Regions from separate parts of the Devosia lucknowensis genome, predicted to be linked through region 1. Evidence: predicted binding sites of a transcription regulator. Region 1 holds the regulator's gene; each other region holds the start of a gene.
What was found. Region 1 encodes LexA, which represses DNA repair genes until DNA is damaged. Its sites were predicted from a motif close to TGTTCNNNNTGTGTTCNG; they were not measured.

Region 1 (7,851 bases):
AGCGCTGGCGGGCTGCGATCCTGTCGTCGTAGACCCCGCCGACGTGAACCACCAGCACTGCCTCGGGGCCCAGTTCCATCAGGTCCAGCATCTCGGCCTGGCTGGTGAGATCCCACACGCTTTTGCGCACCAGTTCCGGGTCGGGGCTGTTGAGCACGATGAACTGGCTCGGGTGGAACGAGAGCCGCAATCCCTGCTCCCGCGCCCTCAGCCCCAAGGCGGCGAGGTCGGCAGCGCAATCGTTCACCATCGAGTGGAATTGCGGCATGTCGGGGTGGGTCGCGTAGGGTGCCAGGTCCGACGACATCCGGTACATGCCGATCTCGTGCTTGGCCAGATAGTCGAATATTTCGGCGAGGTATCCGAGCGATACCCGCAGATGCGGGTTAGACTGCGCGCGTCTGGCGTCGTTGCTCTTGAGGGCCGGATTGCCGAGCACCTTGACCGGAAACCCGAGCCTGAGCGGACCAGAAGTCATTGCGCGTTCCTCCATGATGGATGAATGCCGCAACCAAGCGAGCGTTCCTGAGACACGCTTTAGTGCCCCGAAAGTAGAGCGTCCTCCCACTCAGGCCGGTGGTTCCAAAGATGCTGTCGCAAGGCAGCAATCGGTCAATCGCACTACGGTTCCGCGCATTCTGCTGACGTCACCATTGGGCATGTCTCGCGCATGTCTCAGAGAAACAACCGCGGCTGACCCCAAAAAAAATCGCCTGGCGACAGCATCACCTTCAATCTCACCATTGACGGCTCGACCAGGCAGGTCATCATGAACAAGACGATTGCCGATGCCGCATCCACCAGCAATGACGGCGATCTCGACACCATCGGTGAATTCCGCGCGGCCATGCAGGCTGCAATCGTGGCAGTCGGGTTCGACGCCACAAGCTTCTCGCTGACCGACAACGGCACCGAGATCAAACTTCAGTCCACCTCGACTGGCCCGAATTCTGAAATCAACTTTGCGGGCGGCTGGGTTTATGACGATGGAACCAGTGGCGGCACGTTCGATGCGACCACCACGGGCTTCGGGGATCTTGCTGACGCGGGTACCAATGCCGCGACTGCCACGATCACCATCGGCGACGGCACCAACACCACCGGCAACATCGTCCTCAATGGCGATGACCACGATACGCCCGAAAAGGCCAGGACACGAAGTTGCGGCGGCGCAAAACGCAGACCCCAAGCCGTTCCAGCTTCAAGCAGCCTGCCGCTTCGTTGCCAGATCCGACGCCAAACTCACCGACCACGTCTCTCGTGACACATCGCGGAACCTGCTTCTTTTCGGCCATGCCGACTGTCGCCTTGCGGACGGGCATTCGCCTTCGCGCTGAGCGCCGTCGGCGTTTACCTGAAAGCCCGCAGCACGCTTCCAGATTGAACGCTGCTCCTCGCAAGTTCACTCGGTGGCCCTGACCGGACACGGCTCCCGGCGCAAGCCATACCGCGAGGTCGCTTGGAACCCACGGGGTGAACTCGCACCGATCTAGAACGGTCCCACATCGCCACCGCCATACGTAAGTCGGTAGTCCATGCCATGCACCCGCGACAGTCAGCGCCACAAGCAAGCGTGGGATCCATATCGCGAGATCGCTTGGGAATCCGCGGGGTGAACTCGTTCAGAGACTGAACTGTCCCTCATCGCCACCACTGGACGTGTCCCGGTGCTCTATGCCGCGGTGAATGGGGATTGCCGGGACAAGCCCGGCAATGACGCAAGTCGGGACACGAACGGCCCCGATTTACCGCTTCACACCATCCGGGCGACGCCAGCGTCAGCCCGGATACCTGCTCGTCCCGCCAAGGCGCGAACTTGCCACGTCCTCCGACATGAGGATCGTCCGCGTGCCGCCGAGATATCAGTACTTCCTGAGAAGCCCAACCAGCCGGCCCTGCACCTTCACGCGGTCAGGGGGGAAGATCCGCGTCTCATATGCCGGATTTGCCGCCTCGAGCGCCACGGTATCGCCCTTGCGGCGAAGTCGCTTCAGCGTTGCTTCCTCATCATCGACGAGCGCTACGACAATCTCGCCGGTGCCGGCTGTTTCCTGCTTCTTGATGACGACAGTATCGCCATCGAAAATGCCGGCTTCGATCATCGAGTCACCTCGCACTTCGAGCGCATAGTGATCGCCCGCCCCCAGCATTTCGGGCGGCACCTGGATCGTATGCGTATGCTGTTCGATCGCCGAGATCGGCGTGCCAGCGGCAATACGGCCCATGACGGGAATAGACACCGGCCGCGCATATTCTTCCGTGGCGATGCCGCGTACCGGAGTTGCGCTGACCTTGCCCAGGCTCCCCTCGATCACCGAAGGCTCGAACCGCGCCTTGCGGCCACCCAGCGACGGGTTCATCGAATCCGGCAGCTTCACCACTTCGAGGGCCCGCGCGCGGTTCGGCAGGCGGCGGATGAAGCCGCGCTCCTCCAGCGCGGTGATAAGGCGGTGGATGCCGGACTTCGACGCCAGGTCCAGCGCGTCCTTCATCTCGTCGAAGCTCGGGGGAATGCCGCTTTCCTTCATCCGTTCATGGATGAACATCAGCAACTCATGTTGTTTGCGTGTGAGCATTGGCCCGTTGACCCCAGAATCGGAACATAGACGGAACGACAATACATGTTCCATTTATGTTCTGCAATGCCCGCGGTGGCGGAGGATTTTTTTGGGAGCCGACAAACTGGCGCGCGGTCCCGACGGAGTTCAGAAGGCGTCGATCGGAATGGCGGCGACGACAGCGCCTGTGGGCTGGCCCGGATCATGCTCCGGCTGCACGATGAGGAGGTCCGCGGCCGCGAGGGACGATGTATGGCCGCTATCGGTCTGCGCGATCGGCTCTGCGGCGGGCCCGAACGGGGACTGCACCAGCCGCGCGCGCATGAAATGGCGTCGGGCGGTGTTGGCAGGCGTGGGCGAGGCGAGGGGCAACCTCCAGTCCGCCGCGGCCGAGTGACCGAGCCACGCGCGCAATGCCGGCTTGATGAACGCTGTCGCTGTCACCATGGCCGAAACCGGATTGCCGGGGAGGCCGAATACCAGCGTCTTGTCGCGCGTGCCGAACATCAGCGGCTTGCCCGGCCGCATGTTGATGCGCCAGAAATCCAGCGAAACGCCCAGGTCCTTGAGCACGTCCTGCACCAGGTCATGCTCGCCCACCGAGGCGCCGCCGGTAGTGATGAGGATATCGGGCGCATCCGCGAATGCTGCCTCGAGGCGTGACCGCAGGACGACGCGGTCGTCCGAGGCGATGCCGTGATCCACAATGCGTTCGGCATAGGGCTGCAGCATCGCAGCAAGACCGAAACTGTTCGATGCGACGATCTGGTCCGGCTCGAGCCGGTTGCCGGGCAGCACCAGTTCGTCGCCCGTCGCGAGGAGCGCGATCCGCGGCCGCCGCGCGACGGCCAGCGAGGCCGCATTCGCAGCCGCCGCCACTGCGATCTGCATCGGCGTCAGCCGTGTGCCCGCCGCCACCAGTACCTGGCCGACGGCAAAATCGTTCCCTTTCAGGCGGACACTGTGACCCGGCCGGGCAGGGGCTGTGAACCGGACCCGATCGCCGTCGCGCACCGCCTCTTCCTGCATGATGACGGTATCGGCGCCACGAGGCACTGGCGCGCCCGTGAAGATGCGCACCGCCTCCCCGGGGCCCACCGTGCCACTGTAACCCGAGCCCGCCTGCGACGTCCCGATCACCTTGAGCACGGCATCGTCGCATACGTCGGTGGCCCGCACTGCATAGCCGTCCATGGCACTGGCGTCGAACGGAGGCTGGTCGTGGCTGGCCACGAGGTCCTGCGCAAGCACCCTCCCGACCGCTTCCTTCAGCGGCACGTGCTCGATCACGACGGGCGGAATATGGGAAAGAATGGCTTCGAGTGCGGCTTCGACCGGGAGCAGGCTCATGCGTCGCGCCTGAAGTCGCCGGATTTCCCGCCCGATTTTTCCACCAGGCAGATGTCGGAAACCACCATCGCGCGGTCCATCGCCTTGGCCATGTCGTAGAGCGTCAGCGCCGCGGTGGACGCTGCCACCAGCGCTTCCATTTCGACGCCCGTCTGCCCGGTCGTCTCGGCCGCCGCCAACACCAGGATAGCAGTCTCGCCATCGCCAACGATGTCGACACTCACCTTGGTCAGCGCAATCGTATGGCACAGCGGAATGAACTCGCTGGTCTTCTTGGCGGCCATGATGCCGGCGACTCGCGCCACCGCAAGCGCGTCGCCTTTTTTGAGCGCACCCCCCAGGATCGCCGCAATGGTCGCGGCTTCTCCGCTGATCCGGGCCTGCGCCACGGCCCGTCGCCGCGTAACCGACTTGTCACCGATATCGACGATATGGGCCTCGCCCTTGTCGTTGAGATGGGTGAGGCGCCCGCTCATCAGCGGACCGCCTCCGGCATCCCCGTGAGCAGGGTCCGGGTCGCCGCGGTCACGTCGTCCTGGCGCATCAGGCTCTCGCCGACCAGGAACGAGCCCACATTGCAGCGCTCGTCAAGCATCCGCACATGCTCATGGGTGAAGATCCCGCTCTCGCTCACCAGCACCACATCCGGGGGCAGGCCGATCGCAAGGTTCACCGTGGTCTCGAGCGTGGTCTCGAAGGTGCGCAGGTTGCGGTTGTTGACGCCGATGAACTTGACATCCAGGGCCAGCGCCCGATCGAGCTCGAGCTGATCGTGCACTTCCACCAACGCATCCATGCCCCATTCCTGGGCTGCATCGAGCAGATAGCGGGCCACGTCGTCTCCCACCGCTGAAAGGATGACGAGGATGCAATCCGCCCCCCAGGACCTGGCTTCCGCCACCTGGTAGGTCTCGAACAGGAAATCCTTGCGCAGAACCGGCAGCCGCGTGGCGGCGCGGGCCTCGATCATGTAGCTCGGCGATCCCTGGAAACTGGGCCTGTCGGTGAGCACCGAAAGACAGGTCGCCCCGCCGATCTCGTAGGCGCGCGCGATCTCCGCCGGATTGAAATCTTCGCGGATCAGCCCCTTGGAGGGACTGGCCTTCTTCACCTCGGCGATAAGAGCATATTCGCCCCGCGCCCGCTGGTCCTTGATGGCCTTGAGAAACCCGCGCGGCGGCGGCTGGTCATGCGCTTCGGCAACGACCTCGGCCCACGGGCGCATGCTCTTGGCAGCGGCGATTTCCTCGCGCTTGTAGGCTTCGATCTGCTTGAGAATATCGGTCATCAGCCGTGTCCGTTCGATACTGCGACAAGGCGGGCCAGTGTCGCCTTGGCCTTGCCGCTTTCCAGTGTGTCGCGGGCCATGGCGATCCCGTCTTCGATTGTACCCACCTTGTCGGCCACCAGCAGGGCCGCGCCGGCATTGAGCAGCACGGTATCGCGGTAGGCTCCGGACGCTCCGTCGAACAGCGCCACGATCGCCGCCGCATTCTCCGCCGGTTCGCCCCCGAGCAGGTCCTTGGGGTCGGTGAGGTCCAGGCCCACCTGCTCAGGGTGCAATTCGAAGCTGCGCAGGTCGCCATCGACGATCTGCGCGACGAAGTTCGGCCCGGATGTGGACAGCTCGTCGAGCCCTTCGCTCGAATGAACCACCCAGGCCTTGACCGCCCGGTTGGCGAGCAGTGCCGCTGCCACCGGCTCCACCCATTGCTGCGAGTAGACGCCGAGCAGGTAGCGCCGCACGCCGGCCGGGTTGGACTGCGGCCCGAGCAGGTTGAACAGCGTCCGCACGCCCATTTCGGCGCGGGCCGGGCCCACATGGCGCATGGCCGGATGATGGTGCGGCGCGAACATGAAGCCGATATTGGCCTCTGCAATGGTCTTGCCGATCTGCTCGGGCGTCAGGTCCAACCGCACCCCGAGTGCCTCGAGTGCCTGCGACGAACCCGACCGCGACGACAGCGCCTTGTTGCCATGCTTGGCCACCGGCACGCCTGCTGCCGCCACGAGGATCGCGGTCGCCGTGGAAATGTTGAGGCTGCCCACCCCGTCGCCGCCCGTGCCGACGATGTCGATGGCATTTTCGGGCGCCGCTACCGGCACCATCTGCTCGCGCAGAATAGAGACCGCGGCGGCGATTTCGCCCACCGTTTCGCCCTTGATGCGCATGCCCATCAGGAAGGCGCCGATCTGCGACGCGGTTGCTTCCCCCGCCATGATGATGCGCATCACGCTGCGCATTTCCTCGCCGGTCAGGTCCTTGCCGTCGGCGATCTTGTTGAGTGCCTGCTTGATGTCCATCACGCGGCCTTCTTTCCGTTGAAGTCGCGGGCAATGTTGAGGAAATTCTGCAGCAGGGCGTGTCCGTTTTCCGAGGCGATGCTCTCGGGGTGGAACTGCACACCATGGATCGGCAGCGTCTTGTGCTGCATCCCCATGATCAGGCCATCGTCGGTGGTGGCGGTCACTTCCAGCACGTCGGGCAGGGTGTTGGCCTTGACGATCAGCGAGTGGTAGCGCGTCGCTTCGAAGCCCGCATTGAGCCCGCGGAAAATGCCTTTGCCGTTATGATTGATCGTGCTGGTCTTGCCGTGGAACAGGCTCGGGGCGCGCACCACCTCGCCACCCAGCGCCTGGCCCATGGCCTGGTGGCCCAGGCACACGCCAAGCATTGGAATGGTGGTCTTGAAGCGGTCGATCACCGCAAGGCAGATGCCGGCCTCGTTTGGCGTGCAGGGCCCCGGCGACAGCACGATCGCCTCGGGCGCCATGGCAGCAATTTCTTCAAGCGTAATCTTGTCGTTACGCTTCACGATGATATCGGCGCCCAGTTCCCCGAGGAAATGCACGAGATTGTAGGTGAAGCTGTCGTAATTATCGATGACGAGGGTCTTGGTCATTCTCTTTGTCCTCAGAAGGCTGTTTCCAATCACCGGGTCATTCCCGCGAAGGCGGGAACCCCAGTCTCAGAACCAGCCTCGCCATCGAAGTGCAGACCTCTCCCAATAGTCACCACCGGGCTTGTCCCGGTGGTCCAGGCGATGTGGCAAAATCCCGTGGATTGCCCGGACAAGCCGGGCAATCACGATGGAGGACGACAATGTCGAAACGGCCGAACCCATCACTGCCCAACTCCCGCTTCCCCGGCATAGCGTAGCGCTTCCTCGGCCGCGCTGAAAAGGGCGCGCGCCTTGTTCTCGCATTCGAGCTGCTCCAGTTCAGGCCTGCTGTCGGCGACGATGCCGGCGCCGGACTGCACGAACAGCTTGCCGTCCTTGATGATCCCGGTCCGCAGGACGATGCAGGTATCCATGGCCCCGTCGGCACCGAAATAACCCACGCAGCCGCCATAGATACCGCGTCTCGATTTTTCGAGCTCGTCGATGATTTCCATGGCGCGAACTTTCGGTGCGCCCGAAACGGTGCCCGCGGGAAAGCCTGCCGAAAGCGCGTCCACGAAGTCATGTTGCGGATCGAGTACGCCCACGACGTTGGAAACGATGTGCATGACGTGGGAATAGTATTCGAGGAAGAACTTGTCGGTCACCTTGACCGTGCCGGTCTTGGCCACGCGACCCACATCGTTGCGCCCGAGGTCGAGCAGCATCAGGTGTTCGCTGAGCTCCTTGGGGTCGCTCAGCAGTTCGTCGGCCAGTTCCTTGTCGCGCGCAGGCGTCGCGCCGCGCTTGCGCGTCCCGGCGATCGGGCGGATCGTCACTTCGCCATTCTGCACCCGCACCAGGATTTCCGGGCTCGATCCGGCGACCGCGAAGCCACCGAAGTCGAAGAAATACATGTAGGGGCTTGGATTGGTGCGGCGCAGCGCCCGGTAGAGCGCTGTGGGTGGCAAGGTGAAATCGGCCGAGAAGCGCTGGCTGAGCACCACCTGGAAAATGTCGCCGGCAGTGATGTACTCCTTGGCCTGCGCCACCATGTCGAA
Region 2 (7,851 bases), 1.2 Mb from region 1:
ACCGGACGCTCGCCGGCCTGCGCAAGAGGCCGATGCTGATCGGTCTGGCCTTCGCGGCACAGGAACTGGGCCATATCCCGCGCGAGGCGCATGACGTGCCGCTCGATGCCGTCATCACCGAGAGTGGCGTCCGTTTCTTTGGGACCTCCGCATGAGACTGCTTTTCCTGGGCGACGTGATGGGCCGCTCCGGCCGCGATGGAGTGGCTGAACGGCTGCCGGGGCTGATCGCGCGCCACAAGTTCGATTTTGTGGTCGTCAACGGCGAGAATGCCAGTCATGGCAAGGGGTTGATCGAGAGCCACTTCCAGGGATTGCGCGACGCGGGCGCCGATATCGTCACGCTGGGCGACCATGCCTTCGACCAGCGCGAGGCGCTGACCTATATCGAACGCGAACCGACGCTGATCCGTCCCATCAATTATCCGCCGGGCACGCCGGGCCGCGGCGCCATGTTGGTCGAAGGGCGCAACGGCCATCGCGTGCTGGTAGTCAATGCGCTCGGCCGCGTGTTCATGCCGCCCATCGACGACCCGTTCCGCGCCGTCGATGCCGCCATTGCCGAGGCGCCGCTGGGCGATGTCGCCGATGCCGTCATCGTCGATTTTCATACCGAGGCGACGTCCGAGATCCAGGCCATGGGCCACTATCTCGATGGCCGGGCGACGCTGGTCGTCGGCACCCATACCCATATTCCCACTGCCGATCATCGTGTGCTCAGGGGCGGCACCGCCCTGATGGCCGATGCCGGTATGTGCGGCGATTTCGACAGCATCATCGGCACCGATACCGACGAGCCGCTCAACCGCTTCATCACCGGTATTCCCAACGGCCGTTTCACGCCCGCCGAGGGTGAGGCAACCCTTTGCGGTGTTGCGGTGGAAACCGATCCGCGCACCGGGCTTGCGAAGAAAGTCATGCCGCTGCGCATCGGGGGTGTGTTGGCGCAGGCCGAGCCGGTCTTCGATTGATCTGGACCGTGAAGTCGATCCTTGCCGCCGTCGCCCTGCTGGCCTTGGCCGCTCCAGCCGTGGCGCAATCCAACACCGTGCTCGAGGTCATGTCCGCCAGCGTCGGCCGGGACGACCAGACCGGCCAGCCTGCCCTCAAGATCAGCCTGACGGGCGATGGCCGTGCCGGACTGGCCGAGTTTACCGCCCGGCATGTGAACCGGGTGGTCGACGTGCTTGTCGAAGGCGCCGTCGTGACGTCCCCCTGGATCGGTTCGCCGCTCGATAGCGACTGGATCATCGTCACCGGGCCGTTTTCCGGCAGCGAGCTCGACGCCATGGCCGAGCAGATCAACCGGGGCAGTGGCGAAGTGGTGCTGCGCGCCCGCAAGGACAAGTCGCGCCAGTAGCGCCGTTCCGGGCGCTTCACAAAAACCCGGCGCTTGCCTATAAGGCGCCACCAACAGCAAATTCTCTCAGAAGCGGAGTGCGCGAATGGCCGGCCATTCACACGCCAAGAACATTATGCACCGCAAGGGCAAGTCGGACGCGATCCGTTCGAAGATCTTCTCCAAGCTGGCGCGCGAAATCACCGTGGCCGCCAAGATGGGCCAGCCCGACCCGGCGTTCAATCCGCGCCTGCGCCTCGCCATCACCAATGCCCGCGCCCAGTCCATGCCCAAGGACAATATCGAGCGTGCGGTGAAGAAGGCTTCCGGTGGCGATGCCGAGAACTACGATGAAATCCGCTATGAAGGCTACGGCCCGGGTGGCGTTGCCGTCATCGTCGAGGCACTGACCGACAATCGCAACCGCACTGCCTCGAACGTGCGCTCCTACTTCTCCAAGAACGGTGGCGCCCTGGGCGAAACCGGTTCGGTCGGCTTCATGTTCGATCGGGTCGGTGAAATCACCTATCCGGCAACCGCGGGATCCGAGGACAAGGTCATGGAAGCGGCCATCGAGGCCGGGGCCGACGACGTCGAGAGCGACGAAGAAGGCCACTACATCTACACCTCGTTCGAAGGCATGGCGGAAGTGGCCGCAGCCCTCGAAAAGGTTCTGGGCGAAGCTGAGTCCGTCAAGGCGATCTGGAAGCCCCAGAACGTCACGCCGATCGACGCCGAAAAGGGCGCGACGCTGATGAAGCTGATCAACACGCTCGAAGAAGATGACGACGTGCAGAACGTCTATTCCAACTTCGACATGAGCGACGAAGACGCCGCCAAGCTCGACGCCTAGTCCCCGGACGAAACCTCACACGAGCGTTCAGGCTCACTCGGTTTCAACTGGTGCAGCAACGTTTCAGTTCATCGTCATTGCCGGGCTTGTCCCGGCAATCCATTCCGCTGCGACATGGACCCACCGGACAAGCCGGGTGGTGACGACCGTCGCGCATGCGGCCTCGATGGCCCCGGAAAGCTTTTCAGTTCAGCCCTAGGCGCTGCGTCTGAGGTTGATGGTCGGATGGTCCTCGACCTGCACCACCGTGGCCCGGTTGCGGCCGGCGTGCTTGGCGCCGTAGAGGCGCTGGTCGGCAATGCGAAACAGCCGGGTAAAGCTCGTGTCTTCGACGAAAGCGGCGCCGCCGATGCTGACCGACAGGGACCGCTGCTGACCATCGGGCACAAAGCTGGCGCTGTTGACCGCTGCGCGGATCCGCTCGGCCACCAATTGCGCCTGATGCTGGCTGACGCCGGGCAGGAAGACGCCGAATTCTTCGCCCCCCATGCGGCCCACGATGTCGCCATTGCGCAGGATGGAGCGGATGGAACGGGCGATGATTGTCAGCGCTTCGTCGCCGACGTCATGGCCGTAGACATCATTGATGGCCTTGAAGTGGTCCGCGTCGATCATCAGCAATGCACCGGACCGGGCGGTAGTGGGGTCGCGCAGCCAGCTGTCGATGCGGCTGGTAAAGGCGCCCCGGTTGAGGCAGGCGGTCAGGCTGTCCGTGCGGGCCACGCGTCCCAGCCTGGCATTGGCCATGGTCAGGCCGCGCAGCTTCAGGCTGAACAGGAAGAACAGTGGAGCCCCGATAATGATGGGCAGCGCTGTCGCGCTGACCAGAACGCGCTGGCCCAGTTCGCCGTCAATGTCGCCGAATGCGAGCATGGTGAAGCTGATGGAGGCCGCCACGCAGGCGAGGGTGCCGAAAAGCGTCCACCGGCCGACGCTCGACCAGGCCATTGGTGAAAGATTCTTAAGAAGCATCATTGGACTGAAATCGGACCCGCATTACTGGCAACACACAAGGCTAAAGTCTTGCTGGCCTGCAATTGTTCCGCCCGGTCAATGACTTGGCGAAACCTCGGTTCGGCGCGATCGAAAAGGTATAAAACCACCCCAGTCATAAGCGCCCCACTCGTCTGCATTCCCGGCCCGATTGGTAGCCGCCGGTTCCTCAACATCATCTTGTACCAACGCATACAAATTGAACGATGGTCTTCCTGTCGACAGCTTGTTGCTCATTTGTTCACTTTGTCCTTGGTAAGCTGAAAGCCGCTCACTACAAGGGATGCCATGACACGTGCAGTACGAATCATCGGGATCGATCCGGGCCTGCGCCGTTGTGGCTGGGGCGTCATCGATGCTGTGGATAATCGCCTGAGCTTCGTGGCCGGCGGCACCATCACGCCGCCGATCGAGGGCGCGCTGGCCGAAAGGCTTGCAGCATTGGCGCTTGGGCTTGGCGAAGTCCTCGACAGCCATCGTCCCGACGAAGCCGCCGTCGAGGAAACCTTCGTCAACGCCGGTGCCCGCTCGGCACTGATCCTGGGCCAGGCGCGCGGCGTTACGCTGGTCGTGCCGGCACTGCGCGGTCTCGTCGTCGCCGAATACGCCACCAATCTCGTCAAGAAGTCCGTGGTGGGGACCGGTCACGCCGAAAAGAACCAGGTGGCCTTGATGGTCAAGACATTGATGCCGACAGCGGTGGTCAAGGGCGCGGACGCTGCCGATGCTCTGGCCGTGGCCATCTGTCATGCCCACCATCGGGTGTCGGCGCAGCGCATGGGAGCCTACGCATGATCGGCAAGCTCAAGGGCCTCGTCGACAGTTTTTCCGATGACAGTGTGCTGATCGATTGCGGCGGCGTCTGCTACGAAGTGTTCTGTTCGGGCCGCACGCTGCAATCGCTGCCCCGGGTCGGCGAGGGCGCCGTCGTCTTCATCGAGACCATCGTGCGCGAGGATTTCATCAAGCTCTACGGTTTCGGCAGCGAAGCCGAAAAAAGCTGGTTCAACCTGCTCACCACCGTGCAGGGCGTCGGGGCGCGGGTGGCGCTGTCGATTCTATCGATCATGAGCCCGTCCGAACTGTCGAGCGCGGTAGCGCTCCAGGACAAGGGCATGATCGGCCGCGCCAATGGCGTCGGTCCCAAGCTGGCGCTGCGCGTCGTTACCGAACTCAAGGGCAAGGTCCCCGCCATCGGCGCGGTGGATGCCGGGACGCTGGGTCTGCAGACCGCGCTTGGCGAAGGTGTCGCCTCGAGCAATGTGGCAGATGCGGTTTCGGCGCTGACCAATCTGGGCTATTCCAGCGCCCAGGCCTCGGCCGCGGTGGCGCGCGTCGTCGCCCGGGAAGGCGATAGTACGCCCACCGAGAAACTGATCCGCCTCGGCTTGAGGGAATTGAGCGTTTGACCGAACTCACCTCCGCATCCGCTGGCCGCGACGACAATCTCGACGTGTCGCTCCGGCCGTCCGGCTTTTCCGATTTCGTGGGGCAGGCGGCCGCTCGCGCCAATCTCGAAGTGTTCATCGAGGCCGCCAAGAAGCGCGGCTCGGCGCTCGATCATGTGCTGTTCGTCGGCCCGCCGGGTCTGGGCAAGACCACGCTGGCGCAGATCATTGCCAAGGAACTGGGCGTCGGTTTCCGCGCCACCTCCGGTCCGGTCATCGCCAAGGCCGGGGACCTTGCCGCCCTGCTCACCAATCTCGAAGAGCGCGACGTGCTTTTCATCGACGAGATCCACCGCCTGAACCCGGCGATCGAGGAAGTGCTCTATCCGGCGATGGAGGATTTCCAGCTTGATCTCATCATCGGCGAGGGCCCTGCCGCGCGCTCGGTGCGCATCGATCTCGCCAAGTTTACCCTGGTGGGCGCCACGACGCGCGCCGGTCTGCTCACGACGCCACTACGCGACCGCTTCGGCATTCCTGTCCGGCTCAATTTCTATACACCCGAGGAACTCGTGCAGATCGTCACGCGCGGGGCGCGGCTGCTGGGCATGCCCATGTCCCCCGACGGGGCGATGGAGGTGGCGCGTCGCTCCCGCGGCACGCCGCGCATTGCCGGCCGCCTGCTGCGCCGGGTCATCGATTTCGCGCAGGTGGATGGGGCCGGGGAGGTCAGCCGCACGCTGGCGGATAAGGCGCTCTTGCGCCTCGACGTCGACGCGCGCGGTCTCGACCAGCTCGACCGGCGCTATCTCACCACCATTGCCGACTTCTACAATGGCGGCCCGGTTGGGATCGAAACCATTGCCGCTGCGCTCAGCGAACCGCGCGACGCCATCGAGGAAATCGTCGAACCCTATCTGCTGCAGCAAGGCTTCATCCAGCGCACGCCGCGCGGCCGCATGCTCACTGCGATCGCCTTCCAACATCTCAACAAGATCGTGCCGCAGGGCTTTGTGGGCCTGCAGGCGAGCCTGTTCGAGGAGAGCGAGGAATGAGCGCGCGTCACGTCATCAGCTTTCCCATCGACGGGCAGCGGTTCAATTTTCGCGTCGCCGCCATCATCGTCGCCGACGATCACGTGCTGATCTGCCGCGAGGACGATGACGACTATTGCATGCTGCCCGGCGGCCGGGTCGAGCTGGGGGAGGACAGCCGCCTCAGCCTCACCCGCGAAATCGCCGAAGAACTGGCCCTTCCCGCCGACGTGGGCGCCCTGCTGGCGACCTCGGAAAGCTTCTACCGTCGCGAAGACCAGGATTTTCACGAGGTCGGCTTCTTCTACCGCGTAGACCTGCCGGGCCAGGCGCCCGACGGCAAGTCGCCCTGGCTCAAACGCTTCGACGAGGGGCACGACCTCAGCTTCCACTGGGTGCCGCTCGCCGGCGATGCGCTGGAAAGCTACAACCTGCTCCCCGCATGGCTGCCGGAATTCCTGCGCCGGCGGACGGGCGAACTGACCCACGTCGTCGACGACAAGAGGAGCAGGGCATGAGCCCGGACGATCCCATCGCCGATACGCTCAAGCTCAGCCGTCCCGCGCATCGGGCGCTGCTTCATGCCGGGATCGTCACCTTCGCCGACCTGGCGCAATGGTCCCGCCCTGACGTCGCCGCTCTCCACGGGATCGGTCCCAAGAGCTTCGTCGAACTCGATCCCGCCCTCGCGGAACGGGGCCTCGGATACAGGCCCGCATGAGCCAGCATACGCTCCCCGTCCGCATCTACTACGAAGACACCGATTTTTCCGGCAATGTCTATCATGCCGCCTATCTCAAGTTCTTCGAGCGCGGCCGCACCGAGTTCCTGCGCGATCTGGGTATCCACCACCATGAGCTGGCTCAGGAGGGCATTGCGTTCGCCGTCCGCTCCATGACGCTCGAGTTTATCGCCGCGGCGCGGATCGACGATCTTCTCAGTGTCGAGACGCGCGTGGCCGAGACGGGCGGCGTCCGACTGGTGCTCGATCAGACAATTTCGCGTGATGGCAAGCTCATGACCACGGCCCGCGTCACCGTCGTGGCCATCAGGATGAGCGGCGGCGCCGCGCGTTTGCCCGCCGAAATCCGCAAAAAGCTCGTTCCAGACGCGTGAGCGCGGAATCGGTTTGTTAACTCCTTGGTGACCATAAGGAGGGCATTGGCAGATCTGCGCCGTGCCGGCCCGTCACAAGGCCCGGAAACGCGGGCATTTCTCTTAATTTTGACAGATTTCGTCCCCATCGCACCACGTATGGGGCCGGATGTACGGGCCGGCCGGAAGGAAACTATTTCATGGAAGCCATGGACGCAGTGGGAGCAGCCGCTCCGCATGCCGACCTCTCCATCTGGGGTCTGTTCTGGATGGCCGACATCGTGGTCAAGTCGGTCATGCTCGGTCTGCTTGCCGCTTCGATCTGGTGCTGGGCCATCATCATCGACAAGACCATCACCTACCGCCGCACCCAGGCCGAGATGAACCGCTTCGAGCGTACCTTCTGGTCGGGACAGTCGCTCGAGGAACTTTACCAGCAGCAGGCTGAAAAGCCTTCCGGGGGCCTCGGTGCCGTGTTTGTCGCGGCCATGAAGGAATGGAAGCGCAGCCACGAGCAGAATGCGGCCAGCTTCGTGGGCATGCAGCAGCGCCTCGACAAGGTGCTCGATGTCGCCATCGCCCGCGAGAGCGAATATCTCGAAAAGCGCCTCGGCTTCCTCGCCACCGTTGGTTCGGCAGGCCCGTTCATCGGGCTGTTCGGCACGGTCTGGGGCATCATGAACGCCTTCACCAATATCGCGGCTTCGTCCGATACCAATCTGGCCGTCGTCGCCGGTCCCATCGCCGAAGCACTTTTCGCCACGGCCATCGGTCTCGTGGCCGCCATCCCGGCCGTTATCGCCTACAACAAGCTCAGCTCCGATGCCGGCAAGATGATCGGCCGTCTGGAAGGCTTTGCCGACGAATTCTCCACCATCCTCAGCCGCCAGCTCGAAGCGCGGAGCCGCTGACATGGGCATGGGTGGTGCAGCAGGCGGAGGAGGTGGCGGCGGACGCCGCGGCCGACGCCGCCGGAAATCGGGCGTGATGAGCGAGATCAACGTGACGCCGATGGTCGACGTCATGCTGGTGCTGCTCATCATCATGATGGTGGCCGCCCCGATGATGACGGCGGGCGTGTCGGTCGATCTGCCGCGCACCGCTGCCGGCGAAATGGCCAGCCAAACGCGGCCGATCACCGTCGCCGTCA
Region 3 (7,851 bases), on a different contig from region 1:
CCCGTTCGGGCAAATGGCTGGCAACCTGTTCGGTCTGAAGTACCGCCGTGGTACCAAGGCGGCTCGACAGCCGGTCATTGAGCCGGTCGATGTCTTCAAGTCCGTTTTCGACCGAGAATGCTCCCGCCTGAACCGCATCCAGGCGCTCGACGCTGCTGGCTGCAAGGCGCACCATGTCGATACCGAAACCTGCATCATATTCACCCGCCAGCCTTTGCGCCCGGTGACGAAAGAGATCGCTGATATGGTGCGGGTCCCGGGTCAGCCTTGCGGCATTGAGCGAGAGGGTCATCACCTTGTGGTCGACCCGGTAGAGAAACAGGTGGAAAGTCTGCGCACCCAGGCCCTGGGCTTCCAGCCGGAAACTCAGCTGCACCGCCAAATCGTGGGTGAGCATCAGGACGTCATCCATGAGACTGATCGGATCGGCGAGGCGCCTGTCCACATGATGCTCGACCGCCGGAAGCCGCGGCGCCATCCGCTCCTCGATATGCCCGAAGGCCTGGTCGAGCCGCATCACCACGGATCCGAAACGCGCCTTGAGCTGTTTGCGCGAACGGTGCCGTACCTGCCCGATCGTATCGAGGCCCATCTGCACGAAAGTGGACACTTGCATTTCGGGCAATCGCAGGGCTGCGACCGGCAGGGCGTGCAGCACCGCGGCAAGATCGGCATCATTCACCACCTGGCTGCGGGCAAAGTGGCTGACGGCCCAGGCAGCGCCGATCGTGGGCGCAATCGCTCCGGACACCACGTAGCCAAGGTCGCGCAGGCGCGACAGCACCATGCGCAGCATCTGCTCTTCCCCACCGAACAGATGACTGACCCCGGTCACGTCAAGGACCAGGTCGCCGAAGGGAGAGACGTCGGAAAGGATCGACACCAGGGGACTGGCGTTGGAATGCCAGTCGGCAAAACTCTCGAAGGCGAGCGTCAGTCCGGCCCTGTCGATTTCGAGGACCGTCAGGTTGGGCCAGATCGCGCGGGCATCGGCAAGGTTCTGGCCGATCCTGAGACCTTGCTTCATGAGGTCCGGCTCGATTGCCGCCAGGCGCAAACCGCCCTTGATCCTCTCATAGAGGACCAGCGGAACATCCTTGAGCGCAGGATTAGCCCGCTTGAGAAAATCCGTCGCCCAATAGGGCAGGTACAAGACCAGGAAGCGACGCCGGGGTGCGAACATGGTTTCCGGCGGACGGTGAGTTAAAGACTGCAAGCCCATTGTCTGTCCATTCCAAAAACCACGCGTTGCGCTGTCCGGCGATCCGGCCTCTCTCGAGTTTCAGGCGCCATCGCGGGGCGCCGGGAGCCCTATTGTCATAGGGGTGGCGGCCGCTTCGATGCGGCAGGATCCGCCAGCGCAGATGGCTGGCGCTGCTCTCCGCACCCAGGCCGTAGCGCAGCAGAAATAGCGACACCTCGTTGGCGCTCGCCCTGAGGCTGAGCCGCCGGCTGGCAGTGAAATTGAGCAGTTTCGGCGTGCCGCGCACATCGGCGACCACGGCCGCAACCGCGCGGCAGGAGACCACCTCCTCGGCCGCCCACAGAAATTCGGTCATGTCGGCGGTCCGCACGATCACCATGGCGCCTGGATCCACTCCGAACCAGGACAGACCCGGTCCATAGGGCATGCCGAATGTCTGTGCGTCGCTTGCCATCTGGATATAGAAGACGCTGGGCCGCCGCTCCGTCAGCAGGCTCTTGGCCTGGGCCAGCGCAAAGCCAAGACCCAGCCCGCCATCGCGGCTTTCATCGGCATAGATTTCCTGCACCAGACCTGCAGGAAGCGTCGGAAAAGCATCGCTTTCTTCTTGTGAATCAAGGCTGTCACGCATCTCCGCCAGCGCCGGTTTTCGCTCGATATCGGCAATGACGTCCCGCAGCGCGGCAAGGCGCTGTTGGCGATCTGGGGTTTGCATGGCCCGACCCATATGTGAACAAAACAAGAACAATTAGACTCCGCTTGATGCAAGAGTCGAGTCCTTTTTCTGGGCTCATGCTGTGGCTCGCCTGCATCATCCCTGCTCAAGACAGCGTGAAACCGGCGCGGAATCATTGAGTTACGGCCACTTATGGCTAGGCTCTCCCCGAGCCGTTCAGGCAGAAAATTTTCGCCCAGGAGCCACCGCCATGTTCGAGGCCTTGACCCGTCTGTTCGCAAAAACCGATGCGCCGGCCGACCTGCACGACCCAAAACTGGCCGTGGCCGCATTGCTCGTCCATCTGGCCGGCGTCGACGGCACCATGCAGGATGCCGAGCGCAAGGCCATCCGCGGTGCGCTGATGGACCATTACGATCTCGACGAACAGGCCGTGGACAAGCTCGTGCGCGAAGCCGCGCGGCAGGATGCCGAATCGGTGGATTTCTACAAGTTTACCAGTGGCTTGACCCTATTGGAGATGGGCGATCGCATCGAGATCATCCGCATGATGTGGACCGTGGTCTTCGCCGATCGCCGCAACCACGAGCTCGAGGACAACATGGTCTGGCGCATTGCTGAACTGATCGGCGTCTCGAGCCGGGACCGGACCATCCTGCGAAACCAGATCAAAGGCCAGGCCGCAGAGCCCGAGGATCAGTAGGCCTCGAAAGCGCCGATGATCTCGACCTCGTCATTGGCGCAATCAAAATCTCCTGCCTTATCAGCAGCTTGCTGAGCAAGCACATTGGCATCGGCATTGGCTTTGGCGTCTACATAGGCAATGTGGCAGCTGTTGCCCTCAGCAATCTGGCTGACCACCAGCACCTGTCCCGAATCCTCGCCGGTCTCGGGATCGGCGGTGTGGTAGCGCACGATCGTGGCGATCGGAAACCAGCGGCCCGACGCATTCGACAACCGCCATTCGAGCTTTTCGCCCAATCGATTGAACGGCGGAAGTGTCTGGGAACCAACGCTATTTTCGTCCGCATTGAAGCCATAGCCCAGCGAAAAGCGCAGATCGCCTTCCTGCACCTTGAGCGGAAAACCTTTGTATCCCGGGCATGACCAGGACGCGCCGAAGTCATCCGCTTCCAGCACCAGGCAGTCATTGGAAAGATCCAGATTTGTGAAAGCGCTGACAAAACCTGATTGTCCAGCCGCCGAAGTTGCTCCGAAAACCAGCACCAGAGCCGAAATTGCTATCACATTGTTAACCTTTGCCACGACGTCGACTCCCTCAGCCAGATCAGCACCGCCGCCGATCATCGGGATCAATGCGCCGGCATCATGACCATGCCTCCGAACCGCGGCCGAAGCGAATCACCGCGACCGATTTGTGCCTTGCCTTTGGATGCCATTGTGGGCAGAACCTGCCCCCGACAATTTCCTCCCCACGGCGAAGTGCAACAACATGAACATCGACGCGATCCCAACCGGCAAGAACCCGCCCGACGACCTCAACGTCATCATCGAAGTGCCGCTCGGTGGCGAGCCGATCAAGTATGAAATCGACAAGGACTCGGGCGCGCTGTTCGTCGACCGCTTCCTCTACACGCCCATGCGCTATCCCGGAAACTACGGCTTCGTTCCGCACACCCTGTGCGGCGACGGCGACCCGCTCGACGTCATCGTCATGAATTCGCGCCCACTCGTGCCCGGCGCCGTGGTGCGCTCGCGTCCGGTGGGCGTGCTGTTCATGGAAGACGATGGCGGCCAGGACGAGAAGATCATCGCCGTGCCCGTCTCCAAGCTCACCCGCATGTATGACGGCATCAAGGACATCGAGGATTTCCCCGAAATCCAGCTCGAGCGCGTGAAGCACTTCTTCACCCACTACAAGGATCTCGAGCCCGGCAAATGGGCCAAGATCGACCGGATCGGCAACCTCGCCGATGCGCAGAAGGTCATTCTCGACTCCATCGCCATGGCCAAGGCCGCCAAGTAAGCGATCCATATCCGCTCTCCGGCGTTATGCTCCTATCGGACTGACGCCGGAGACTTTTTCATGAAGCCTGCCCTCGCCGCCGCGACCTTCGCGCTCCTTGCTTCCACGGCCTTTGCCCAGGAAGCAGCCATGCCCAACAATGGCGAAATCTCGCAGATCCTGGCCGACCGCATCGATCGCGACGGGGCCAGCATCGGCATTGCCGTGGCCGTGATCGAGAACGGTGAAACGCGCTTTGTCTCTCATGGCACGCTCGGGCGCGACGACCCCGCGCCGATCAACGAATTCACCCCCTTCGAGGCGGGGTCCATCACCAAGGTGTTTACCAGTCTCGTCCTGGCGCAGCTTGCGTTGGAGGGCGAGATCGACCTCGACGCACCGATCACCGACTACCTGCCCGAAGGCACTGCGGTTCCCCCCTCCGACAAGCCGATCACGGCCTTCGACCTCGCCTCGCACATGTCGGGGCTTACCGGCCTGCCGCCCGAAATCCTGTCTCGCGGCTTCGACAATCCCTATTCCGGCTATACCGACGAGCAACTGCTCGCCTGGCTGCGCGAACAGCAGCTGGCGCGGCCGGTGGGCGAAGGCTTCGAATATTCCAATGTCGGCGTCGCCCTGCTCGGCGAGATCATCGAGGGCGTCACAAGTGAGCCCTATGCCAAGACGGTGGAGGACGAGGTGCTGATGCCGCTGGGCATGGAAAGCTCACGCCTCGCGCTTGGGGCCGAACTGCCCGAGGGCATGGCCATCGGCCATGACGGGTCGGGCGATCCCGTGCCCTATTGGGATTTCGACGCGGTGGCGCCTGCCGGGGCGTTGGTGACGACCGCCGCCGACCTCATCAAATTCATTGCCGCAGCCAGCGGTGCGACGGAAACGGAGTTGAAGCCCGGCTTCGACAAGATGCTTGAACGCGTCCGGCCGATCGGCGACAGCGGCTCCATCGGGCTCGGCTGGTTCATCACGCCCACCGGATCGGGCGAGATTGTCTGGCACAACGGCCGCACCGGTGGATTTGCAAGCTTTGCCGGTTTCGAGCGCAATTCGGGCAATGGCGTCGTCGTGCTCTCCAACATGTCTACAGAACAGGGTATCAACGATATCGGCATGCACCTGCTCGATCCCTCCCTGCCCCTGCGCGAACAACCCAAGGCACGCGAGGTCGCCGAGATCGATCCGACACTTCTCGAAGGATATGTGGGTGACTATGTGATGGCGCCGGGCGTGGTCATGACCATCACCACGGACGATGGGAGGATTTACGCGCAGCTGACCGGGCAACCTGCCCTCGAAATCTTTCCCGAAAGCGAAACGGCGTTTTTCTACCGGGCCGTCGAGGCCCAGATCACGTTCGAGGTGGCAGACGGCGTGGCGAAAAGCCTGACCCTGTTCCAGAATGGGCGGCAACTGCCGGCCATGCGGGTGGAGTGAGTTTAAGAAGCACACCCGCTCCGAGCGTGATCAGACAATCCCCCTCGCCGACCCGGCTCCGCCGAGCCATCTCTCCCCGATGGGGAGAGGAATAAGAATGGCGCGTAGCGCCGGATGAGGAGATCGCCCAGTCACAGCCATTACCGACTGCCCACTCGCATCCTCCCGATCAGTCCGTCGCGCTTGATGAACTGGTGAAACAGGGCCGCCCCGATATGGCCAAGGGCGAGCACGATGAGCAGGCGGCTCATCAATTCGTGCATGTCATACGGCGCGACGTCGTCGAATTCGGGCAAGGGACCGCCCCCGAAGATGGCAGGAGCCGCGCCGGTCAGCGCCACGGTGGCGACGCCTGACGCGACCATGACAAGTATGGCGACATACAAGCCCAGATGCACGAGCCGTGCGGCCCATTCCTGCATGCGACTGGTGCCTGCAACGGGCTGGGGATGCTTATCGAAAAGCCACCACCAGACCACGCGAAAAAGCGTCAGGAGGCCGACGACAACACCCAGTGCGACGTGGAATGGCAGGAGACGGGGCACGAGATCGTCCTCATTGCCCATGACGAGGCCACTGACCAGCATGAGGATGACCGCAATCGCGGACAGCCAGTGGATGCTGGCTGCTATGGCACCATAACGACTTGTGGAGCTTTTCAAAGGCACGGAACGTCTCCCTTGCTGCGCGGGGGAATGGCGATATACTTAGCACACTATATAATTACTGAGCATGCTATGTAAATGGCTTTGAATCGCGATACATCCGTTGGCTATCTGACCAACTGGGCCGGCCGCCTGCTGGTGCGCGAACTGGAGCGGCACCTTGCGCAGATCGGGCTGATGCCGGCACATATGCCGGTGCTGCTGGCGCTCGAACATGGCGAAGCCAGCCAGAAGACCATTGCCGAGCGGGCCGGGGTCGAACAGGCGACGATGACCGCCACCCTCAACCGCATGGAGCGCGACGGACTGGTCAGCCGGCGCCCCAACCCTGATGACGGCCGATCGCAGCTCGTGACCCTGACGCCGGCAGCGCGGGCAAAGCTGCCCGATGTCGAGGCGGCCGCGGAACGGATCAACGCCATTGCTCTCGACGGGCTTTCCGAGGCGGAGAGCGCGCAGTATTTCGCGCTGATCAAACGCATCATCGCAACGCTGGTGGCGCGGGAGGCGGCAGACGCATGAGCATGCCGACGCCCTATGACGGCTCGTCGCCCCTGTTCAGGATCGGCACGCAGCCACTGGACCCCGAGCAATGGCTCGAACCCGACGCCGCCATGCCAGGCCAGCTGGCCGAGAAGGCTCAACTGCTTGAAGACAGGCGGGACGCGGTCTTTGCCGAGGAGCCCGGGAGCCGACCGGCCCAGAAGGAATTGCTCGACCTGCTGGTGACGCATCTGCCCAGGCGATTTCCCGAACTATGGCGACATAACAGCCCCGATTGCATGGCAATCGCAGGGAGTGGAACTGTCCAACTGCAGACCGAGGCAAGCCCGCTGCTGATCGCTTCGCAACTGGTGCAGGACGACCTGCTGCTACTACAACGCAGCCCCGAAGGATGGCGCCTGACGGCCGCCTCGCTTTGTTTCCCCTCGTCCTGGACACTGTCCGAGAAAATGGGAAAAGTGCTGGCCGACATCCACGCGCCGGTGCCCGGCTTCGGACCGGGGACGCGCCAGGCCGAAATCATGGCGCGCATGTTCGACGCCATGCGACCGGAAACCCCGATGATTCGCTGGAATTTCTCGCTTTATGGTGACGCAAGGCTGTTCCACCCCGACCTGTCCGGACCGGGTGAGCAGCGCTTCGGCACAGGCGAACGCGCCGACCCGGTCTATCTGCGCGTCGAACGACAAACCCTGCGCAAGCTGCCGCGCACCGGCGCGATCGCCTTTTCGATCCGCCTTTCTCTCGATCCCATCGAACGGCTGGACACGCATGTGAACGGCGCCCACATCGCTGTCTCGCTGGCAGAACAGATCGCGGCTTTGACGCCCGAGCAGCTCGCTTACAAAGGTCTGACGCAGGAGAAGGAACGGGTGCTGAACCGGCTACGGGCGATAGCAGGGTGTGCCCTCACCTGACCTCCCCCGGATAGGGGGAGGGACACACCTTGCCTGGGCCGCGCCCGCTCAACAGGAGCGGCCGTCGTGCGATCAGTTCCCGACAAACCCCTTGGGCGGTTCGGCGAGGGTCACCTGGTTGCCGTCGGGATCTTCGATCTGTGCAACGATGCCCCAATCTCCCGCCATGTCTGGTCCGAGCGCGATGCCCGCCGCCTCAAGCCGCGCCCTCTCATCGGCCATGACGGGCACGACGATGGTGGTGCGGCTGTGCCCGGCATGGGCGACGTCGCGCCAGATCTGCAAGCCGCCGTCGCGACGCCATTGCACAAGGCCATCCATGGGCCGGTCATCGGGCTCGCGACCCATGAGGCGAATGTAGAAATCGACTCCGGCCTCGAAGTCGGACACGGCGATACAGGCATAGATGCCCTGGACGGTCATGGGTTTCGACATGTTTTTCCCCTTCCTTGCGGAGCAACGCG
Region 4 (7,851 bases), 370 kb from region 1:
AGTGGTCACCCACCAGGCCCATGCGCTTTTCCTGGTGAAACTGGCGGCCGTCGAAGCTGACGATACCCGCTGCCTCCTGGCCACGATGCTGCAGGGCATGCAGGCCGAGCGCCGTCAACGTCGCGGCGTCGTCATGCCCTAAAATGCCAAACACGCCGCACTCTTCATGCAGCGTGTCTCCATCGATATCGAAAGCATCATCGCTGGGATGGGTCACCGGGGGGCTCCGTGTGAGAAACGCGTGGTTGCCAGATAGCGCTTTTTCCCGCCGGCCACCAATGACATCTGGGGTCGGCAGGGTTGAGGCGGCTGCTAGGCTCCGCCCCTTAAGGGGTCAGACCGCAGGGGCCGGGGCAGGGTCCGCAACCGGATCGGTCGGATCCACCGTGCCGTCATTGGGATCAGTGGCGCCGTCCAGAGGTGCTTCCGGAGCCTGCGGATCATCCGTCAGGTTGGCGCCGCCGCCCTGCAGGATGTCCGTCACCTGCTGCTCGAGACCTTCCGGCAGCATGGAGATCAACGTGTTGCCCATGTCGCGCAGATAAGGCAGCGACTGAGAGTTGGCCGCCCAGTCGGGCAGGTTGTTGGGCAAGAGCCACAGGCCGAAAATGGTCACGACGATGGCGATCAGCACACCGCGCAGGACACCGAAGACGAAGCCGAGCGTGCGGTCGATCGGCCCGATGCGGCTGTCGACCACGAAATCGGCGATGCGCATGGTGAGCAGGTGCAGCACGATCAGCGACACGATGAACGTCACGACCACGGTCGCGATGTCGGCGATAACAGGCTCGGCGACATATTGCCGGGCGATTTCGGGATGGTACTGCCACATATAGACAGCGATCGCTGCCGAACCGGCCCAGGTCGCCAGCGACAGCACTTCACGGGTCAAGCCTCGCGCTGTGGCCAGGATTGCCGAGATCAGCACCAGCACACCCACACCAACGTCGAACGCAGTCAGCATATGTCTTGCCCTGTTTGTCTTTCCGTCACGGATGGCCTGGGAGCTTCCCTGACTTTTGCTGGACCTTTAGCGGCTTTGCCGCGCCCTGCCAAGCCTAGCCGGCCCCATGGGCCACGATCTCCCCGGAAACACTTCGTTTACCAGCCTTCCGGCTCCGGTTCGGGCATCGCTCGCTTGCCCTGGGCCGCGATACGGCTGACCATGTCGGTCAACTGCGCATATTCGGTAACCTCGAGCTCGCCGTTGCGATCCGCGCTCCCCAGTTTGCCGGTCACCACCGAACCGAATCCCAGCTTGGCTGCCTCTCGCAACCGCAGGGCGCCATGCACCACGGGACGGACGCCACCTGCCAGCGATATTTCGCCGAAATACACCGCATCGGCGGGCAGCGCGGCCCCCGTCAGCGACGAAATCAGCGCCGCTGCAACGGCGAGGTCGGCCGCAGGCTCGTTGATCTTCAGACCGCCCGCCACATTGAGGTAGATATCGTTGGCGCCGATCCGCACCCCGCATCGCGTCTCGAGCACGGCGAGCACCATGGATAGCCGCGAACTGTCCCAGCCGACCACCGCGCGCCGCGGCGTGCCCAGTGGGGAAGGGGCGACCAGCGCCTGGATCTCGATGAGCAGCGGACGCGTGCCTTCCATGCCCGCGAACACCGCCGAGCCGGCCGCATCCTTGTCGCGCTGGTCGAGAAACAGCGCCGAAGGATTGGCGACCTGTTCGAGCCCGCGCTCGGTCATGGCGAAGACGCCGATCTCGTCGGTCGCGCCGTAGCGGTTCTTCACGCCGCGCAGGATGCGGAACGTATGGCTGCTGTCGCCCTCGAAATAGAGCACGGCGTCGACCATGTGTTCGACCACGCGCGGCCCGGCGATTTGCCCGTCCTTGGTGACGTGCCCGACGAGCACGATGGCCGCGCCGCTCTTCTTGGCAAGGCGCGTGAGCGCCTGGGCCGAGGTGCGCACCTGCGTCACCGTGCCGGGCGCCGAGTCCACGCGGTCCGTCCAGAGCGTCTGGATGGAGTCGATGATGACGAGATCGGGCGGAGGCCCGCTTTCCAGCGTCGCAAGAATGATCTCGACATTGGTTTCGGCGGCGAGAAGCACCCCCGCATCCCCCAGCCCCAGCCTTTGCGCACGCAGGCGCACTTGCGCCACCGCCTCTTCGCCCGAAACATAGATGACGCGTTTGCCCTTTGCCGCCAGCGCCGCCGCCGATTGCAGCAGCAGCGTCGACTTGCCGATACCGGGGTCGCCGCCCACCAGCAGTGCCGAACCCTTGACGAAGCCGCCACCGGTCACGCGATCGAGCTCGGCAATGCCAGTCACGACCCGCGCCGCGCTCTCGGTCTCGCCGGACAGCGGCACCAGATTGGCCGGCCGTCCGTTGGATTTTGCCGCCTTGGGCCCAGCGCCAACGCCGGAATCGACCAACTCCTCGACGATGGTGTTCCATTCGCCGCAAGCATCGCAGCGTCCGGTCCAGCGTGTCGAAACCGCGCCGCAGGACTGACAGATGAATTGAGATCGATTCTTGGCCAAGAGATCCACCGTGTTGAGCGGAAAACATGTAGTGGGGCAGGGCGGATGTGGCAAGAACAAAAAGAGAACCAGCCTACTCTCCACCTGCCCACGAAGACCGGGAAGGGATGCGCCGTGCGTGCCGCGCTATCGAGCCAAACGCCGATGCTCCTCTCCCCCCCTTCTTCAGGGGGAGGCCGGGTGGGGGTGCTCAGCCGCCGCCGCTGCAATCTTCGTCACGCTGCTCCAGCTCCGGGACGTATTCGTCCCGCAACTCTTGTCGATCAATCGGATCAGTCTTCCAGACTCCGCGACGTCACGGGTGAAATCCACCACCAGATGCTTTTCCACCACATGCACATCCTCGGGCCCGTCATAGCCCTCGAGCCAGCCAAAATCCGGGGAAGCGTCGGCGAAAAAATAGACGCCGGTCTGGCTCGGGCGCTCCCGCGCGGCGTCGGGAACCGGGTCGGCCTTCAGCAGCCGTTGCAGCAGGTCGGGACTGCGCAGAACGGGCACGACATTCTCGCCGAGCCCGAAGCGGCGCAGCACCGCGGTCATGTCGCGTGTCGCCTCGCCCATGCTGCCCGGAAAGCCTGCAATCATGTTGCCGGTATTGAGCACCGTCACCGGCTCCGTGAACCCGGCCTTCTCCGCCGCCTCGCGCCATTGCGCCATGCCCATCAGCTTGTGCGTCACCGGTCCGATGGCGCGAAGGAGGATAACGTAGAGGTCAGGAGAATTGGCCATGGCGATTCCTCGTCTATGAGCGCCAGGAAACTTAGCAGAAAGACCGCCGCCGCGATAAAAACCAGAAGGGGGGTGATGGGCGCGCTGTTCAAAACACCCACCGTGCCGTCCTCGGGCCTGACCCGAGGACCGCTCTCAACGTTCGCTGTCGGTTCGACAGGCCCTCGTTTCAAGCCCGAGCGCGGAACTCGGATGGGGGAGGCACTGTGACCATAAGGTCGGAGCTGCCACTACTTCGGCAGGCGGCCGTCCCCGACATAGATGCGGTTGTAGCGGCCCTTGAGGCTGGTCAGCACCTCGTAGCCGATCGTGCCGCCGGCATCGGCCTGGTCGTCGACGCCCAGCTGCGGTCCGAGCACTTCCGCGCCCTCGCCGGGTGAGGGCAGGTCAGCGCCCAGCTCGGTGACGTCGACCACGGTGAGGTCCATCGAAATCTTGCCGATGACCGGACAGACCTTGCCGCGGATCACCACTTTCCCGCCCGGTCGCGCATTGGTGCCCGACATCGAGCGGAAATACCCGTCGGCATAACCGTAGCCGAGGATCGCCAGCCGGGAATTCCGGTTGAGCGTATAGGTGGCGCCATAGCCCACGGTCTCGCCGGTCCGCCCTTCCGTCACCTGCAGGATGGGCACATGCAGCGTCACCACCGGCTGCATCGGGTTCTTGCGCCCGGAAACGGCGCGCCCGCCATAAAGCGCGATGCCGGGCCGCACCATCTGGAAATGATAATCCCGGCCGCTCATCAGCGCCGCCGAATTGGCCAGCGACGCCGGAATGCCCGGAAACTGCGCCATCACCGATCCGAACAGGGCCAGCTGCGTGCGATTTTTCTCGTGGTTCGGGATATCGGCGCAGGCAAGGTGGCTCATCACCATCTGCGGCGCATATCCCAGGCGCTCGATACGCTCGCGCACCTGGCTCGCTTCATTGAGCCGGAAACCGATGCGGTTGATGCCGGTGTCGAAATGAAAGGCGCTGGGATAGGCCTCGTTGCGCTCGACGCACTTGGCCAGCCACTCTTCCAGCATCGTCATCGACGACAGCACCGGCATCAGGTTTTGCCGGATGTAGAGATTGGCCGCTCCGGGATATAGCCCGTAGAGCACGAAGATATGCGCGTCGGGTAGGGCCGCGCGGACGGCCATGCCTTCGTCGGGCGTCGCCACGAAGAAGAACCGGGCGCCCGCGGCATGCAGGGCCTTCGATGCCATTTCGATGCCCGTGCCATAGGCATCGGCCTTGACCACGGCGGCCGTCAGCGCTCCGGCGCTCACCTTGTCCAGGGCGCGCCAGTTGCGGGCGAGAGCCCCCAGATCGATACTCAATTGGCCGCCCAGGCCTGAAGTCAGCGCCATGCCTATTCCATGCGTTCAGGCAGGTAGTCTGCCCGAGCAAGGTTACCAAAGCGGGTAAACTGCGCCTCGAAGCTCAGCTGCACTGTGCCGGTGGGGCCGTGACGCTGCTTGGCGATGATGACTTCCGCCTTGCCGTGCACTTGCTCCATCTCTCCCTGCCAGGTCAGATGCTCGGGCGTGCCCTCTTTGGGTTCCTTGTTCTTGAGATAATATTCTTCGCGATAAACGAACAGAACCACGTCCGCGTCCTGCTCGATAGAGCCCGATTCGCGAAGGTCCGCCAGTTGCGGATGCTTGTCGTCGCGCTGTTCCACCTGGCGCGACAGCTGGCTGAGCGCAATGACAGGCACTTCCAGTTCCTTGGCCAGCGCCTTGAGCGTGGTGGTGATTTCCGTCAGCTCCTGCACGCGGTTCTGGCTCGATGCCTTGCTCGAGCCCGAGAGCAGCTGCAGGTAGTCGACGATGAGGAGATCCAAACCCTTCTGCCGCTTCAGGCGCCGTGCCCGCGCCGCCAGCTGCGCCACCGAGATACCGCCGGTATCGTCGATATAGAGCGGCACCTTGCTCATCATGTTCGAGACGTCGACCAGCTTGGCGAACTGATTGTCGTGGATGCGGCCGCGGCGGATGTCGGACGAGGAGATTTCCGCCTGCTCCGCCAGAATACGGGTGGCGAGCTGCTCGGAACTCATTTCGAGGCTGAAGAACCCCACGACGCCGCCGTTGACGGTTTTGTTGTGCCCGTCCGGCGTCACCTCGCCGCGCCAGTTCTTGGCGACATTGTAGGCGATATTGGTCACGAGCGAGGTCTTGCCCATGGCGGGACGGCCGGCGAGCACGATAAGGTCGCTTCGCTGCAGTCCGCCCATCTGCCGGTCGAGGTCATGCAGGTCCGTGGCGACGCCCGAAAGCCCGCCATCGCGCTGGAAGGCTTCGCCCGCCATCTGGATCGAGGCACTGAGCGCCGCGCCGAAGGCCTGGAAGCCGCCGTCATAACGGCCTTTTTCCGCCAGCTGGAACAGCTCGCCCTCGACCTTTTCGATCTGCTTGACCGGCGTCATCTCGACATCGGATTCATAGGCCGTCGACACCATTTCCTCGCCCACGAGGATCAGGTTGCGACGAATGGCGAGGTCATAGATGGCCTGCCCATAGTCGGCGGCATTGAGCACGGTGGTTGCTTCGGCCGCCAGCCGCGACAGGTACTGCATCATCGTGACTTCGGGCAGCAGCTGGTCGGGCAGGTGGGTCTTGAGCGTCGCCGGTTCCGCTGCCTTGCCGGCACGGATGATCTTGCCCGCCAGTTCGTAGATTTCCCGGTGGATCGGCTCGTAGAAATGCTCGGGCATCAGGAAATCGGCGACGCGGTAGAAGGCGTCGTTGTTGATCAGGATCGCGCCCAGCAGCGCCTGCTCCACGTCCACATTGTGCGGCGCGACGCGGAAGGATTTGTCGTCTTGGGAAGGCACGAGTGCGAGCTGGGCCATGGCAGTTCCTGAGGCGGTTAACCTTTCTTAATCACGCATCTCGCGCGTGAGTCTTGAGCTACCGGCGCGGAGCTGAAGATTGCCCTAACCGCCTTGTGAACTCTGTGGACAACGGGGATTGAGCTACAGCGCTCTTGTGGTGGCATTATGGGCGAGTCGCGCCCGGCGGCCACCGCTGTTTGCAGGTTGCTTCGGCCTCGGCGCAAACAAAAAGGGCCGGGAAAACCCGGCCCTTTCGTAAGTCTGGAACGGTACGAAGACTACTCTTCGTAACGGTCGTCCTGGGCAGCGTCGGCCTGGCCGGCGGCAAAGTCGCCAGCTTCGTCGGCTTCGAACGTGTGCACGGTGACGTCTTCACCGGCAGCCTGGCGCTCGGCTTCGTCCGGCGAGCGGGCGACGTTCACGGTGATCGTGACGGCGACTTCGGCATGCAGGTTCAGCGACACGGTGTGCACGCCGACGGTCTTGATCGCGTCGGGCAGGTCGACCTGATTGCGCTGCACGGTGAAACCGTCGGCAGCGAGGGCTTCCACGATATCGCGCGAGGCGACCGAACCATAGAGCTGACCGGTTTCACCCGCCTGGCGGATCATGGTCAAGGTGTGGCCGTTGAGGCCTTCGGCAATACCGGCGGCGGCATTGCGGCGCTCTTCATTGCGCTGTTCGATGTGAGCGCGCTCGTTCTCGAACTTCTTGCGGTTGGCTTCCGTTGCGCGCAACGCCTTGCCCTGGGGCAGGAGGAAGTTGCGGGCAAAGCCTGCCTTGACGTTGACTTCGTCGCCGATGGTGCCGGTGCGACCAACGCGCTCGAGCAGAATGACTTTCATATTTCTAATCCTTTGGCTGTCCCGCCCTGTCGGACGGTTAGGAGCCGCGAACCATTCGCGACCCCAGCGGGTGTGCCTTTGACGGGCACGAGTAGGCCAAACAGGAAGCCGTTGAGCTGGATGAGATAGTGGTGGTCCGATAGAACCGGAGCGGAGCGTACATGAGTACGTGAGCACCGGAAGCGCAGCGGACCGCCGCTAGATCGCCAGCCCAGCGAGCTTACTGGACGGCATACGGCATGAGGCCGATGAAGCGGGCGCGCTTGATGGCACGAGCCAGTTCGCGCTGCTTCTTGGCCGAAACGGCGGTGATGCGGCTCGGCACGATCTTGCCGCGCTCGGAGACGTAGCGCGAGAGCAGGCGAACGTCCTTGAAGTCGATCTTTGGTGCGCCTTCGCCCGAGAACGGGCAGGTCTTGCGACGACGCTGGAACGGGCGGCGAGCCTGGGAAGTGGTAAGGTCTTTGATTGCCATTTGCTAACGTTCCTTGTTCTTAGAAGCGGCGCGGACGGCGTTCGCCGGAGAAGCCACCACGGTCGCCGCCGGGACGGCCGCCACCATCGCGATCATCGCGATCGCGCTTCTGCATCATTGCCGATGGGCCTTCTTCCAGCTCGTCGACGCGCACGGTCATGAAGCGCAGGATGTCTTCGTTGATGCGCATCTGGCGTTCCATTTCGGCAACGGCTGCCGGGGAAGCGTCGATGTTGAGCAGGGTGTAGTGAGCCTTGCGGTTCTTGCGAATGCGGTAGGAGAGACCCTTGAGGCCCCAGTATTCGTTCTTGGTGACCTTGCCGCCGCCCTGGCCGAGAACTTCGGTCAGCTGTGCAGTCAGTTCTTCGACCTGCTGCTGGGAAACGTCCTGGCGGGCCAGGTAGATGTGTTCGTAAAGGGCCATGGATGCGCCTTCCTTTCGAGTTCAACTCAGCAATGCTTGG

Region 2: the regulator LexA is predicted to act here: its motif matches at 3,412-3,429, upstream of ruvC (crossover junction endodeoxyribonuclease RuvC).
Region 3: the regulator LexA is predicted to act here: its motif matches at 1,934-1,951, upstream of CCK88_RS18285 (ImuA family protein).
Region 4: the regulator LexA is predicted to act here: its motif matches at 2,564-2,581, upstream of radA (DNA repair protein RadA).

What each region holds. Positions count from the first base shown of each region.
Region 1 is NZ_FXWK01000001.1:1,039,455-1,047,305, forward strand. It holds gene uvsE (UV DNA damage repair endonuclease UvsE) at 1-478, opposite strand, end outside; gene CCK88_RS04900 (hypothetical protein) at 770-1,264, shown strand; gene lexA (transcriptional repressor LexA) at 1,863-2,576, opposite strand; gene CCK88_RS04910 (molybdopterin molybdotransferase MoeA) at 2,706-3,908, opposite strand; gene moaC (cyclic pyranopterin monophosphate synthase MoaC) at 3,905-4,384, opposite strand; gene trpC (indole-3-glycerol phosphate synthase TrpC) at 4,384-5,196, opposite strand; gene trpD (anthranilate phosphoribosyltransferase) at 5,196-6,215, opposite strand; gene CCK88_RS04930 (anthranilate synthase component II) at 6,212-6,811, opposite strand; gene trpE (anthranilate synthase component I) at 7,033-7,851, opposite strand, start outside.
Region 2 is NZ_FXWK01000001.1:2,210,718-2,218,568, reverse strand. It holds gene CCK88_RS10960 (5-formyltetrahydrofolate cyclo-ligase) at 1-155, shown strand, start outside; gene CCK88_RS10955 (TIGR00282 family metallophosphoesterase) at 152-970, shown strand; gene CCK88_RS10950 (SecDF P1 head subdomain-containing protein) at 979-1,359, shown strand; gene CCK88_RS10945 (YebC/PmpR family DNA-binding transcriptional regulator) at 1,445-2,191, shown strand; gene CCK88_RS10940 (GGDEF domain-containing protein) at 2,387-3,166, opposite strand; gene ruvC (crossover junction endodeoxyribonuclease RuvC) at 3,473-3,979, shown strand; gene ruvA (Holliday junction branch migration protein RuvA) at 3,976-4,593, shown strand; gene ruvB (Holliday junction branch migration DNA helicase RuvB) at 4,590-5,627, shown strand; gene CCK88_RS10915 (NUDIX hydrolase) at 5,624-6,124, shown strand; gene CCK88_RS10910 (helix-hairpin-helix domain-containing protein) at 6,121-6,327, shown strand; gene ybgC (tol-pal system-associated acyl-CoA thioesterase) at 6,324-6,722, shown strand; gene tolQ (protein TolQ) at 6,911-7,612, shown strand; gene CCK88_RS10895 (ExbD/TolR family protein) at 7,614-7,851, shown strand, end outside.
Region 3 is NZ_FXWK01000002.1:852,103-859,953, reverse strand. It holds gene CCK88_RS16550 (Y-family DNA polymerase) at 1-1,183, opposite strand, end outside; gene CCK88_RS18285 (ImuA family protein) at 1,110-1,919, opposite strand; gene CCK88_RS16545 (tellurite resistance TerB family protein) at 2,131-2,583, shown strand; gene CCK88_RS16540 (hypothetical protein) at 2,577-3,197, opposite strand; gene ppa (inorganic diphosphatase) at 3,334-3,867, shown strand; gene CCK88_RS16530 (serine hydrolase) at 3,928-5,301, shown strand; gene CCK88_RS16525 (cytochrome b) at 5,442-5,969, opposite strand; gene CCK88_RS16520 (MarR family winged helix-turn-helix transcriptional regulator) at 6,045-6,488, shown strand; gene CCK88_RS16515 (heme-dependent oxidative N-demethylase family protein) at 6,485-7,387, shown strand; gene CCK88_RS16510 (VOC family protein) at 7,460-7,822, opposite strand.
Region 4 is NZ_FXWK01000001.1:667,363-675,213, forward strand. It holds gene purF (amidophosphoribosyltransferase) at 1-217, opposite strand, end outside; gene CCK88_RS03125 (CvpA family protein) at 335-967, opposite strand; gene radA (DNA repair protein RadA) at 1,105-2,511, opposite strand; gene CCK88_RS03135 (DUF1697 domain-containing protein) at 2,677-3,240, opposite strand; gene alr (alanine racemase) at 3,471-4,598, opposite strand; gene CCK88_RS03145 (replicative DNA helicase) at 4,601-6,085, opposite strand; gene rplI (50S ribosomal protein L9) at 6,346-6,912, opposite strand; gene rpsR (30S ribosomal protein S18) at 7,133-7,387, opposite strand; gene rpsF (30S ribosomal protein S6) at 7,407-7,811, opposite strand.